Regions from separate parts of the Cupriavidus sp. 30B13 genome, predicted to be linked through region 1. Evidence: predicted binding sites of a transcription regulator. Region 1 holds the regulator's gene; the other holds the start of a gene.
The links. Region 1 encodes HrcA, which represses chaperone genes, less so after heat shock. Its sites were predicted from a motif close to TTAGCACTCNNNNNNNNNGAGTGCTAA; they were not measured.
Positions count from the first base shown of each region.

Region 2: a site for HrcA is predicted at 3,029-3,055, ahead of rpoH (RNA polymerase sigma factor RpoH). Genes of this name have one in related genera too.

Region 1 covers NZ_CP188223.1:1,504,843-1,510,117, reverse strand. Annotated here, with positions in the region: gene ACKI2N_RS07040 (phospholipase A) at 1-639, shown strand, start outside; gene ACKI2N_RS07035 (thioredoxin family protein) at 674-1,099, opposite strand; gene grpE (nucleotide exchange factor GrpE) at 1,196-1,753, opposite strand; gene ACKI2N_RS07025 (hypothetical protein) at 2,028-2,183, shown strand; gene ACKI2N_RS07020 (RNA-binding S4 domain-containing protein) at 2,226-2,621, opposite strand; gene hemH (ferrochelatase) at 2,663-3,778, opposite strand; gene hrcA (heat-inducible transcriptional repressor HrcA) at 3,891-4,928, opposite strand; gene ACKI2N_RS07005 (NAD kinase) at 5,033-5,275, shown strand, end outside.
Region 2 covers NZ_CP188223.1:650,541-655,815, forward strand. Annotated here, with positions in the region: gene ACKI2N_RS03125 (COX15/CtaA family protein) at 1-218, shown strand, start outside; gene ACKI2N_RS03130 (heme o synthase) at 215-1,150, shown strand; gene ACKI2N_RS03135 (SCO family protein) at 1,280-1,906, shown strand; gene rpoH (RNA polymerase sigma factor RpoH) at 2,018-2,947, opposite strand; gene ACKI2N_RS03145 (pirin family protein) at 3,302-4,180, shown strand; gene ybiB (DNA-binding protein YbiB) at 4,225-5,232, opposite strand.

The sequences.
Region 1 (5,275 bases):
CAGCTCAGCTTCAAGTTCCGCGTCTTCCAGGGCGAGGACCCGGCTTCGCGCAGCCTGCTGGACAACCTGTACTTCGGCTACACGCAGTTCTCGCTGTGGGACCTGGCCGCCGATTCGCACCCGTTCCGCGACACCAACTACCGGCCCAGCCTGTTCTACTACCTGTCGGATACCGGCGTGCACAACCGCGCCATCAGCCGGCTGTCGCTCGCCGCGGGCCTGGAGCATGAATCCAACGGCCTCGACGGCGACCGGTCGCGCAGCATCAACACCGTCTTCGTCAGGCCGACCTTCTATGTAGGCGACCTGACCGACTGGCACTGGAGCGTGTCGCCCAAGCTGTATTACTACCTGGAGAAAAACGACAACACCAACATTGCCAGCTACCGGGGCTACATGGACCTGAAGCTGGCCTATGGCAAGGCGGATTCGTGGGAGTTCGCCGCCACCCTGCGCAAGGGCACGCAGAAGTACTACGGCAGCGTCGACGCGGCGGTGACCTACCCGCTGGCCCGGCTGATCCCGGGCACCGCCGGCTACCTGATGGCGGGTTATTTCGTCGGCTACGGCGAGAGCCTGCTGGACTACAACCGCAAGCTGCCGTGGCAGTTCCGCCTCGGCTACGCGCTGTCGCGCTAGCGGGGCCCGCCGCGCGCGGGAGCGAGCGCTGCGCTCAGCCGGCCAGCGGCTTGCCGCCGGCCTTCAGGCGGGCATTGCCCACCGCCGCGGCAAACTGGCCCTGGCCGTGCCAGCCGGTGGCGCGCCCGAGCTTCTTGCCCTTGTGGAAGAACATGAAGACCGGGATGCCGTGCAGGCCGAAGCGCTTGCCCAGCTCGGGATGCGCGTAGACGTTGGCGTGCAGCCAGTGCAGGTCGAGCGCGCGCACCGGCTCGGGATTGGCCAGCATGGCCTTTTTCGCCATCTCGCAGTTGAAGCAGTCCACGCCCCAGAAGAACACGCAGACCAGCTTGTCGCCGGCATCGGCGATGGCGGCGTCGATATCGTCGCCGCTGACTTCCCGCATGCCGAACGCGTCGAAGGCGCGGTGATCGAGGTGCGGGGCCGCGCCGTCGGCGGCGGGGTCGGGGGATGTGGACATCGGTCTCTCCATCAATGAAAAACGCCCGGGCCAGAGCGGCACCGGGCGTTGCTCGTGCCAGCCGGACAGGCGGACAGCGAAAAAAGGACTGCGGCCTTACTTGGGCGCGGACACCGTCACCAGCGCCGGGCGCAGCACGCGGTCGGCGATCATGTAGCCGCGCTGCAGCACCGACACCACGGTATTGGGCTCCTGCGGCGCCGGCACCATCGAGATGGCCTGGTGGCGATGCGGGTCGAACTTCTCGCCGACCGGGTTCAGCTCGACGATCTTGCCCTTCTCGAAGGCGCTGGTGAGCTGGCGCGCGGTCAGCTCGACGCCTTCGCGCAGCTTGGCGATGTCGCCCGAGCCGTCGGCCAGCGCAGCCTGCAGGCTGTCCATCACCGGCAGGAGGTAGTCGGCAAAGCTCTCGATGGCGAACTTGTGCGCCTTGGCGACATCCTCCTGGGCGCGGCGGCGGATGTTCTCGCCTTCGGCGGTCGCGCGCAGGAACAGGTCGTAGTTTTCCTTGGCCTTGGCTTCGAGCGCGGCCAACTGGGCGGTCACGTCCTCCGCGGCGGCGTTCTCGGCCTGCGCGGCCGGCGCGTTGTTCAGCTCCTCGCCGGCGGCCGCGGGCGGCGTCGTGTTGGATGGCGTCTGCTTCTGTTCTTCCATGTCGATCCGTTCTGATACAAGGACGCGGCCGGCCTGGCGCCGGCCACGGGTGGTTCAATCGGCAAATGTAGCCTGCAATTGGTGGCAGGCATCCATTTTTTCAAGGGCGCACCACGTCGGTGCGGTGAAACACATGGTTACAAAGAGGGGGACCCCGAAATAGGGGCCATATTGCTTTGCTGCAGCGCACCCTCTAAGATGAAAGTGTACAAAAATGACAAAAATAACGGGGTCGAAGATGCACCATAGTCGGGCCACTCTCGAAAGGTTAGCCATGCACAAGCTGCCTGTTCTGACGGTCTTCCTGCTCGCCGCATTATCGGTGATGACAATCTTTATCTGCCTCTCCGGCGCCTTCACGCCGCGGGACACCGAGTACGGCAGTGGCAAGGCGGTCTTCAAGCATTACATCATTCCCTTCGTTCGCTGATCCGGCCGGTGAGCCGCGGCGCCGCGCGCGCTGACGCTCCCCTCACCGCCCGATGCCGTCGAGCAGGCGCCGGTCGCGCTTGGTCGGCCGGCCCTGCAGGCGCGACGCCGGCTCCACGTTGAGCCGCCGGTTTTCCGCATCTTCCCGCCGCCGCGCCTGGCTTGCCTCGGTTTCCGCGTACAGCGTCTGCGCCACCGGCGCCGAACCGCGCGCGCCGGCGATCCCCTTGACCACCAGTTCCCAGCGCTGCTGGTGCGCTTCAAGCGCCACCGTGTCGCCGGGCTTGACCTCGCGCGAGTTCTTGCACGGCTGGCCGTTGACCTGCACCTTGCCGCGCTCCACGGCCTCGGCCGCCAGCGAGCGCGTCTTGAAGAAACGCGCGCACCACAGCCATTTGTCGATGCGCAGGCGGGCGTCCGCCTCGAAAGATACGTTCATGCTGTCATCTCCTCTGTCGTCTCCCCGACACGGGCCGCGCCTCAGGCCGCCGCGCCGCGCATCTGTGCCTGGCTGCGGCGCGCCTCCAGCTCGTGCGGGTGCGGCAGCCGCAACGGCCAGCCCTGCAGGTGCTGCAGGGCGATCTCGGCCAGCCCGGCGATCCAGGGCTCGGCGTCGTTGAGGCAGGGAATGTAGTGGAAAACCTTGCCACCGGCCACCTGGAATTCGGAGCGCCCCTCCATGCCGATTTCCTCGAGCGTTTCCAGGCAGTCGGCAGGGAAGCCGGGGCAGAATACGTCGACCCGGCCCGTGCCGACCTTGCCCAGCTCCCGCAGCGTCGGCGCGGTGTAGGGCTGCAGCCATTCCGCGCGCCCGAAGCGCGACTGGAAGGTGACCTGGTACTGGCCGGCCTGCAGCCCGAGCGCCTCGCCCAGCAGGCGGCCGGTCTTGAGGCATTCGCAATGGTAGGGATCGCCCAGTTCCAGCGTGCGCCGCGGCACCCCGTGGAACGACAGGATCAGGCGGTCGCCGCGCGCGAAATCCGGCGTGCCGTGCTGCGCCCAGTATGCGCCCACCTGCTGGTGCAGGGCGGCAATATAAGCCGGATGGTCGTGAAAATGCTTGACCAGCCGCAACTCCGGCTGATTGCGCCACTGCGCCAGCACGCGGAATGCCTCGTCGAACGCGGTCGCCGTGGTGGTGCCGGAATACTGCGGATACAGCGGCAGCAGCAGGATGCGCTCGGTGCCCTGGCGCCGCAGCGCTTCGAGCACCGAGCCGATCGACGGGTTGCCATAGCGCATCGCGCAGGCCACCGTCACTTCGTGGCCGTGCTGGTTGAGCAGCAGTTGCAGCGCGTGGGCCTGGCGCTCGGTGTGGACCAGCAGCGGCGAGCCGGTCATGTGCGCCTCGCGCAGCCACACCGATTCGTATTTCATGGCCGAGGCGCGCGAGCGCAGCGGCAGGATCAGGCCGTACAGGATGGGCAGCCAGGCCGCGCGCGGGATCTCCACCACGCGCGGATCGGACAGGAACTGCCTGAGGTAGCTGCCGACGGCCTTCGGGGTCGGCGCATCGGGGGTGCCGAGGTTGATGAGCAGGATCGCCGTGCGCGGCGCCTGGCCATGCTGGTAGGCCGGTTCGGGAGTAGTCTTCATGGTGTTTCCGGTGTGGCGGGGCAGGCCGCGGCGAACGCGCGCGGCCGCCGGGTCTCGCCGAACTGACAGGCGGAACGGAACAGGCAGTCCGTGAGACCCGCCTGGCCCCGCACTAGTTCTGGCTCAGCGCGCTGGACAGCAGCCGCGCCGTGATGTCGACGATCGGGATCACCCGTTCGTAGGCCATGCGGGTCGGCCCGATCACCCCCAGCGTGCCGACGATCTGGCCGTCGACCTCGTAGGGCGCGGTGATGACCGCCATGTCTTCGAGCGGCACCAGCTTGCTCTCGCCGCCGATGAAGATCTGCACGCCCTGCGCATGGCTGGAGACGTCGAGCAGCTTGAGCAGGCCGGTCTTGTGCTCGAACACGTCGAACAGGCGGCGCAGCTTTTCCATGCTGGAGGACAGGTCCTCCACCTCGAGCAGCTTGCGCTCGCCGGAGATGAAGACATGGTTGTCCTCCTCCTCGGCCATGGCGCTGCTGCCCGCTTCCACCGCCGCCTGCATCAGTTGCGACATGTCCATGCGCAGCGCCTGCAGCTCGCCGCGCAGGTGGTCGCGCACGTTGTCGAAACTCATGCCGGCATAGTGCGAGTTGATGAAATTGGCGGCCTCGACCAGCTGCGACGGGCTGTACGGCAGCTCGGTCTGGATGATGCGGTTCTGCACGTCGCCTTCCGGCGTGACGATGATCAGCAGGATGCGCTTGTCCGACAGCCGCATGAACTCGACCTGGCGGAACGCCTGCGCGCGCCGCGGGGTCATCACCACGCCGGCGAAATGCGACAGGTTGGACAAGGTGTGCGCCGCCGCGGTGATCATCCGCTGCGGCCCGAGCTGCTGGCCGTGCAGCTGGCCCTGGATCTTGCCGGTCAGCTCGGCCAGGTTGAGCGCGCCGTCCAGCGGCTGGGCGGTCAGCATGGTGTCGACGAACAGCCGGTAGCCGCGCGGGGTGGGAATGCGCCCGGCGGAGGTATGCGGGCTGGTGATGAAGCCCATTTCCTCCAGGTCCGACATCACATTGCGGATGGTGGCCGGGGACAGGTCGAGTCCCGAGTACTTCGACAGGGTGCGCGAGCCGACGGGCTGCCCCTCGGCGATATAGCGCTCGATCAGCGTTTTGAGAAGCGTTTTGGCACGTTCATCCATGATGCACCCGATTTTACGCAAGTTTTCCCGGTTCGGGCGGCCGGCGCACGCCGGCGCGCGCCGGCGTGCTGACAATGGTCACGGCGGTATGGTCTAATCCGGGCATGTCATCGCTCCCCAAGCCCGCCGCCGCGCGCGCCCCCTTTCGCACCGTCGCCCTGATCGGCAGGTACGCCACCGCCGGCATCGAAGGCCCGCTGGAAGAGCTGGCCGCCTGCATCCTGAAGAACGGCCAGGATGTGGTGTTCGAGCGCGAGACCGCCCTGGCCACCGGGCTGACCGACTACCCCGCCCTGCCCCCCGGCGAGATCGGCAAGCACGCCGACGTCGCGGTGGTGCTGGGCGGC
Region 2 (5,275 bases), 850 kb from region 1:
CGCGCCATGCGGGCTGGCTGCTGGGCATGCTCGCGCTGCAGCTGGCCACGGGCCTTTCCAACATCGTGTTCGACTGGCCGCTGGTGGCCGCGGTGGCCCACAACGGCGGCGCGGCGGTGCTTCTGATGCTGTTGGTCCGCCTCAACTACAATATAGGGCTCGCGGCGCGCGCCGCTGATATCGCTACTGACGTGCCGGCCGCCGTGCGCGCCACATGAAAGAGAAGAATCCCTCCGTGGTTACTGCTACCCACCCTCATCCCGACGGACGGGTCCGTCACCTGGTCCGCCAATACGCCGCCCTCACCAAGCCCCGCGTCACGCAACTGGCTGTGTTCTGCGCCATCATCGGCATGTTCCTGGCCACGCCGGGCATGGTGCCGTGGTCCGTGCTGGTCGGCGGCGCGGCCGGGATCTGGCTGCTGGCGGGCGCGGCTTTCGCCATCAACTGCCTGGTCGAGCAGAAGATCGATGCGATGATGCGCCGCACCGCGTGGCGCCCCTCGGCCACCGGCGAGATCACCACGGCGCAGACGCTGGTGTTCTCGGCCGTGCTGGGCGGGGCGGGGATGTGGGTGCTGCACGTTTTCACCAATGACCTGACCATGTGGCTCACGGTGGCGACCTTCGTCGGCTACGCGGTGGTGTACACCATCCTGCTCAAGCCGGCCACGCCGCAGAACATCGTGATCGGCGGCCTGTCCGGCGCCATGCCGCCCGCGCTGGGCTGGGCGGCGGTCTCGGGCACCGTGCCGGCCGAGGCATGGTTCCTGGTGCTCATCATCTTCACCTGGACGCCGCCGCATTTCTGGGCGCTGGCGCTGTACCGCCGCGCCGACTACGCCAAGTCGGGCCTGCCGATGCTGCCGATCACTCACGGCGAGCGCTTTACCCTGCTGCATATCCTGCTGTACACGCTGATCATGATCGCGGCCACGCTGCTGCCCTTCGTGTACGGCATGTGCGGCTACATCTACCTGGCGTCCGCGCTGATCCTGGGCGGCGGTTTCCTGGCCTATGCGTGGAAGCTGTATCGCAACTACTCGGATGCGCTGGCGCGGCGCATGTTCCGCTTCTCGATCCTCTACCTGTCGCTGCTGTTCGCGGCGCTGCTGGTCGACCACTACTTCAAGTTCCTGCCGCAGCCCTGAGCCGCGGCCGGCGCCGGGCGCGGCATCTTGTCGCGGCCCGGGCGCAGCGGCGGCGCGATCGGCGATACTGCCCCCCTATGCCAATGTGAAGCGGCCGCCGTGCGCCGCCTCATCCATCACGCGACTCGAATGCCTACCCGCTCCCTTCCCGGTTCTTCCTCCAGCTTCGCGCTGTTCCGCCGTTTTTGCCTGCTGGCGCTGTGCTCGCTGCTGCTCGCCGCGTGCGGCCAGCAGCGCGCGTCGTTCAAGAACGTCGACATCACCGGAGGCAGCGAATTCGGCAAGGACTTCGTGCTCACCGACCACACCGGCAAGGTCCGCACGCTGGCCGACTTCAAGGGCAAGGCGGTGGTGATGTTCTTCGGTTATACGCATTGCCCGGACGTCTGCCCCACCACCATGGCCGAGCTCAAGGCGGTGATGGAGCAGCTCGGCCCGGACGCCGACAAGGTGCAGGTGCTGTTCGTCACGGTCGACCCGCAACGCGATACGCAGGAACTGCTGGCGCAATACGTGCCCGCGTTCGACCCGCGCTTCCTGGGCATGCGCGCGGCCGACGACGCGGCGCTGCAGAAGGTGGCCAAGGACTTCAAGGTGTACTACGCCAAGGTGCCGGGCACCTCGCCGAACAACTACACGATGGACCATTCGGCCGGCAGCTACGTGTTCGACCCGAGCGGCAAGCTGCGCCTGTTCATCCGCCACGGCCAGGGTCCGGAGCCGATCGTGCACGATCTCAAGCAACTGCTTTCCTGAGCGCGGCAAGGCCGCCCGCAGCGCGCAGACGAAAAAAGGGCCGGTCGCGAGACCGGCCCTTTTTCCATGGCGGCGCGCGGCGCGGCTTGGCGCCGCCGCGCTGCCGCGCGCTCAGGCGAAGGCCTGCAGCGCGCCCTTCATCTTCTTCATCGCCGCGGTCTCGATCTGGCGGATGCGCTCGGCGGACACGCCGAACTCGTCAGCCAGCTCGTGCAGCGTGGAGCCGCCCGAGCCGTCGTCGTTGACATGCAGCCAGCGTGCCTCGATGATGCGGCGGCTGCGGTCGTCGAGCTTGCTCAGCGCTTCTTCCAGGCCCTGCACCTGCATGCGGTCGTTGCGCTGGGCCTCGATCACGCGGGTCGGCTCGTTGTGGTTGTCGGCCAGGTAGGCGATGGGGGCGAATTCCTCCTCGCCGTCGTCGATCTGGCCTTCCAGCGCGAGGTCGCCGCCCGACAGGCGGGTTTCCATCTCCATCACTTCTTCCGGCTTGACGTTCAGCTCGCGCGCGACCGCGTCGATCTGTTCCGGCGTGAAGGTGTGGGGACCCTGCTTGTGGCTGCGCAGGTTGAAGAACAGCTTGCGCTGGGCCTTGGTGGTGGCCACCTTGACCATGCGCCAGTTCTTCAGCACGTACTCGTGGATCTCGGCCTTGATCCAGTGCATGGCATACGACACCAGGCGCACGCCCTGGTCCGGGTCGAAGCGCTTCACGGCCTTCATCAGGCCGATATTGCCTTCCTGGATCAGGTCGGCGTGGGGCAGGCCGTAGCCGAGGTACTGGCGGGCGATGGACACCACCAGGCGCAGGTGCGACAGCACCAGGCGCCGCGCCGCGTCGACGGAGTCGTGCTCGCGCAGGTCGCGCGCAAGCCGCTGCTCCTCCTCGGGGGTCAGCATGGGGATACGGTGGACAGCCTGGATATAGCTGTCCAGGTTTCCCAGGTTACCGGGAAACGTCAGCGCGAACGCCCCGGCGCCCTGAGGCGCCGTAGGCAGGCGGCTGCTGGTTTGGGTTTGGTCGGCAGATAGGACCGCGTTCACTCGATTGCTCCTTTCGCATCCGGCGGGTGGGTTGCCCGCGGCGCTCGCCCGGAGGGTCCGCGCACTGCATTGCAACACATATTAGCACTCAAGCCGGGAGACTGCTAAGTTGGAGTCCCTATAGGGTTGATAGTTCCAACTAATTGATATTGCGGATCGCATAGTGTGTTGCCGGGGCCAGTCTCTGCCATGTGGCGTCATCACTATCAGACGGCATCCGCTGCCTTATCGGACAAAGATTAGAGGGAACGCGCCCGTTCTGGTTCTGTCGCCGGATGAGATGCTGTGTTCCGCCAGCGGCTACACTCTTTTCATTTGGCCGGCCCTCAGCTTCGGCCCAACCGGGGAGAATTCATGTCTGCCATCGAACACTTGCTCAAACCGCACATACGTGATCTCGGCGACGGTTTCACCGTCAGCCGCGTGCTGCCTGCCGCCGCGGCCCAGACGGTGGGGCCGTTCATTTTCTTCGACCACATGGGCCCCACCGTCCTGCCGCGCGGCCAGGGGCTGGACGTGCGCCCCCATCCGCATATCGGGCTGGCTACCGTGACCTACCTGTTCGAAGGGGAAATCCTTCACCACGACAGCCTGGGCAGCAAGCAGGTCATCCGTCCCGGCGACGTCAACTGGATGACGGCCGGCAAGGGCATCGCGCACTCGGAGCGCTCGCCCGAGGTCGCCCGCGAGGCCGGACCCGCCCTGCACGGCATCCAGACCTGGGTGGCGCTGCCGCTGGAACACGAGACCGTCGAGCCATCCTTCTTCCACCATCCCGCCGCGACGCTGCCCAAGCTCGAGCGTCCCGGCGTGCGGATGACGGTGATCGCGGGCGACGCGTTCGGCGCCGAGGCGCCCGTCAAGGTCTTCAGTCGCACGCTGTACGTCGCGATCGAGCTCGAGCCGGGCGCCACCCTGGAGATCCCGCCCGAGCATGCGCAGCGCGCCGTCTATCCGGTCGACGGCGTGGTCGCGCTCGACGGCGAGGTGCTGCCGGAACGCCACATGGCCGTGCTCGTGCCCGGCCAGGCGGCCACGCTGACCGCCGAGGCGCCCGCGCGCGTGATGCTGCTCGGCGGCGACCCGACCGACGGGCACCGCTTCATCTTCTGGAATTTCGTGGCCAGCAGCAAGGAGGCCATCGAGGCCGCGTCGCAGCGCTGGGAAGACGACCGGTTCCCGCGCGTGCCGGGCGAGGACGACCGTATCCCGCTGCCCCCGCGCAAGCGCTGAGCGGGCCGGCCAGCCGGCGGCCCGTCCAGGTCGCCCGGGCCCGGTCAGAGCGGGCTGGCCCAGGCCACGCGCGTGCCTTGCTGCACGCAGCCGCGGATCGCCTCGACCTGGGTCGCGATCGGCGCCGGGACCGGCGCCTTGCCGTCCAGCACGGCGCGGATCCAGGCCGCGGTCTGCGCAATGTCGTTGCCGGGCGGCAGTTCGGGCACCTCGCCGATCGAGCCCGCGGTGGGGTCGACCAGCGTGCGCTGGTGGCCGTCGTGCAGCCAGTCGATGCGGCCGGCGCGGCGCGCATCCGCCACCACCTCGCCCTCGGTGCCGCGCGCCAGCAGCACGTTGGCCGGCTCGCGCGAGAAATAATCGGTCAGGGTCTCGCGGTATTCCGGATGGGTGTAGCTGTACAGCCGCAGGGCCTCCGCCGGCGTATGCGCGCCGACCGGCTGCAGCATCTTCGCCACCGTGTGCGAGGAATTGCGCAGCCCGATCTGCATGCGCCGGTCGAGCAGGCGCGACAGCGCCGGCGACAGCACGTCGACCGGCAGCACCGCCAGCGGGTTGTCCTTTTCCCGCAGGCGGGACTCGGCTTCGGCGACCGTCGCGCAGGGCGCGACGCCGAGCGCTTCGAACAGCGCGATGCTGGTCACGCGCCCGCTGAACTCGCGGCTGCCGTGCACCAGCACCGGCATGCCTTCGCGCGCCAGCAGCAGCGCCAGCAGCGGCACCAGGTTGGGCTGCTTGCGCGCGCCGTTGTAGCTGGGAATGGAGACCACCACGCGGTCGGGCGGCGCGGCCAGCGGCAGGCAGTGCGCGTGCGCGGCCTCCAGCATGCCGGCCAGTTCGTGCGGCGCCTCGCCCTTGATGCGGTAGGCCATCAGCACGGCGCCCAGCTCGATGTCGGCCACGCGGCCGGCCAGCATGGCGTCGAACAGCGTCTGCGCATCCTCGCGCGGCAGCGCGCGGGCGCCGTTGACGCCGCGGCCGATTTCCTTGATGTACCTGGCTGCGGCGAAAGGGGTGGCGGCGGGCGTGCCGGAGGTGGCGGAATCGGTCATGGCGGGCTGGGACGGTGTTGTTTGAGGTTCATGATAGCGGAGC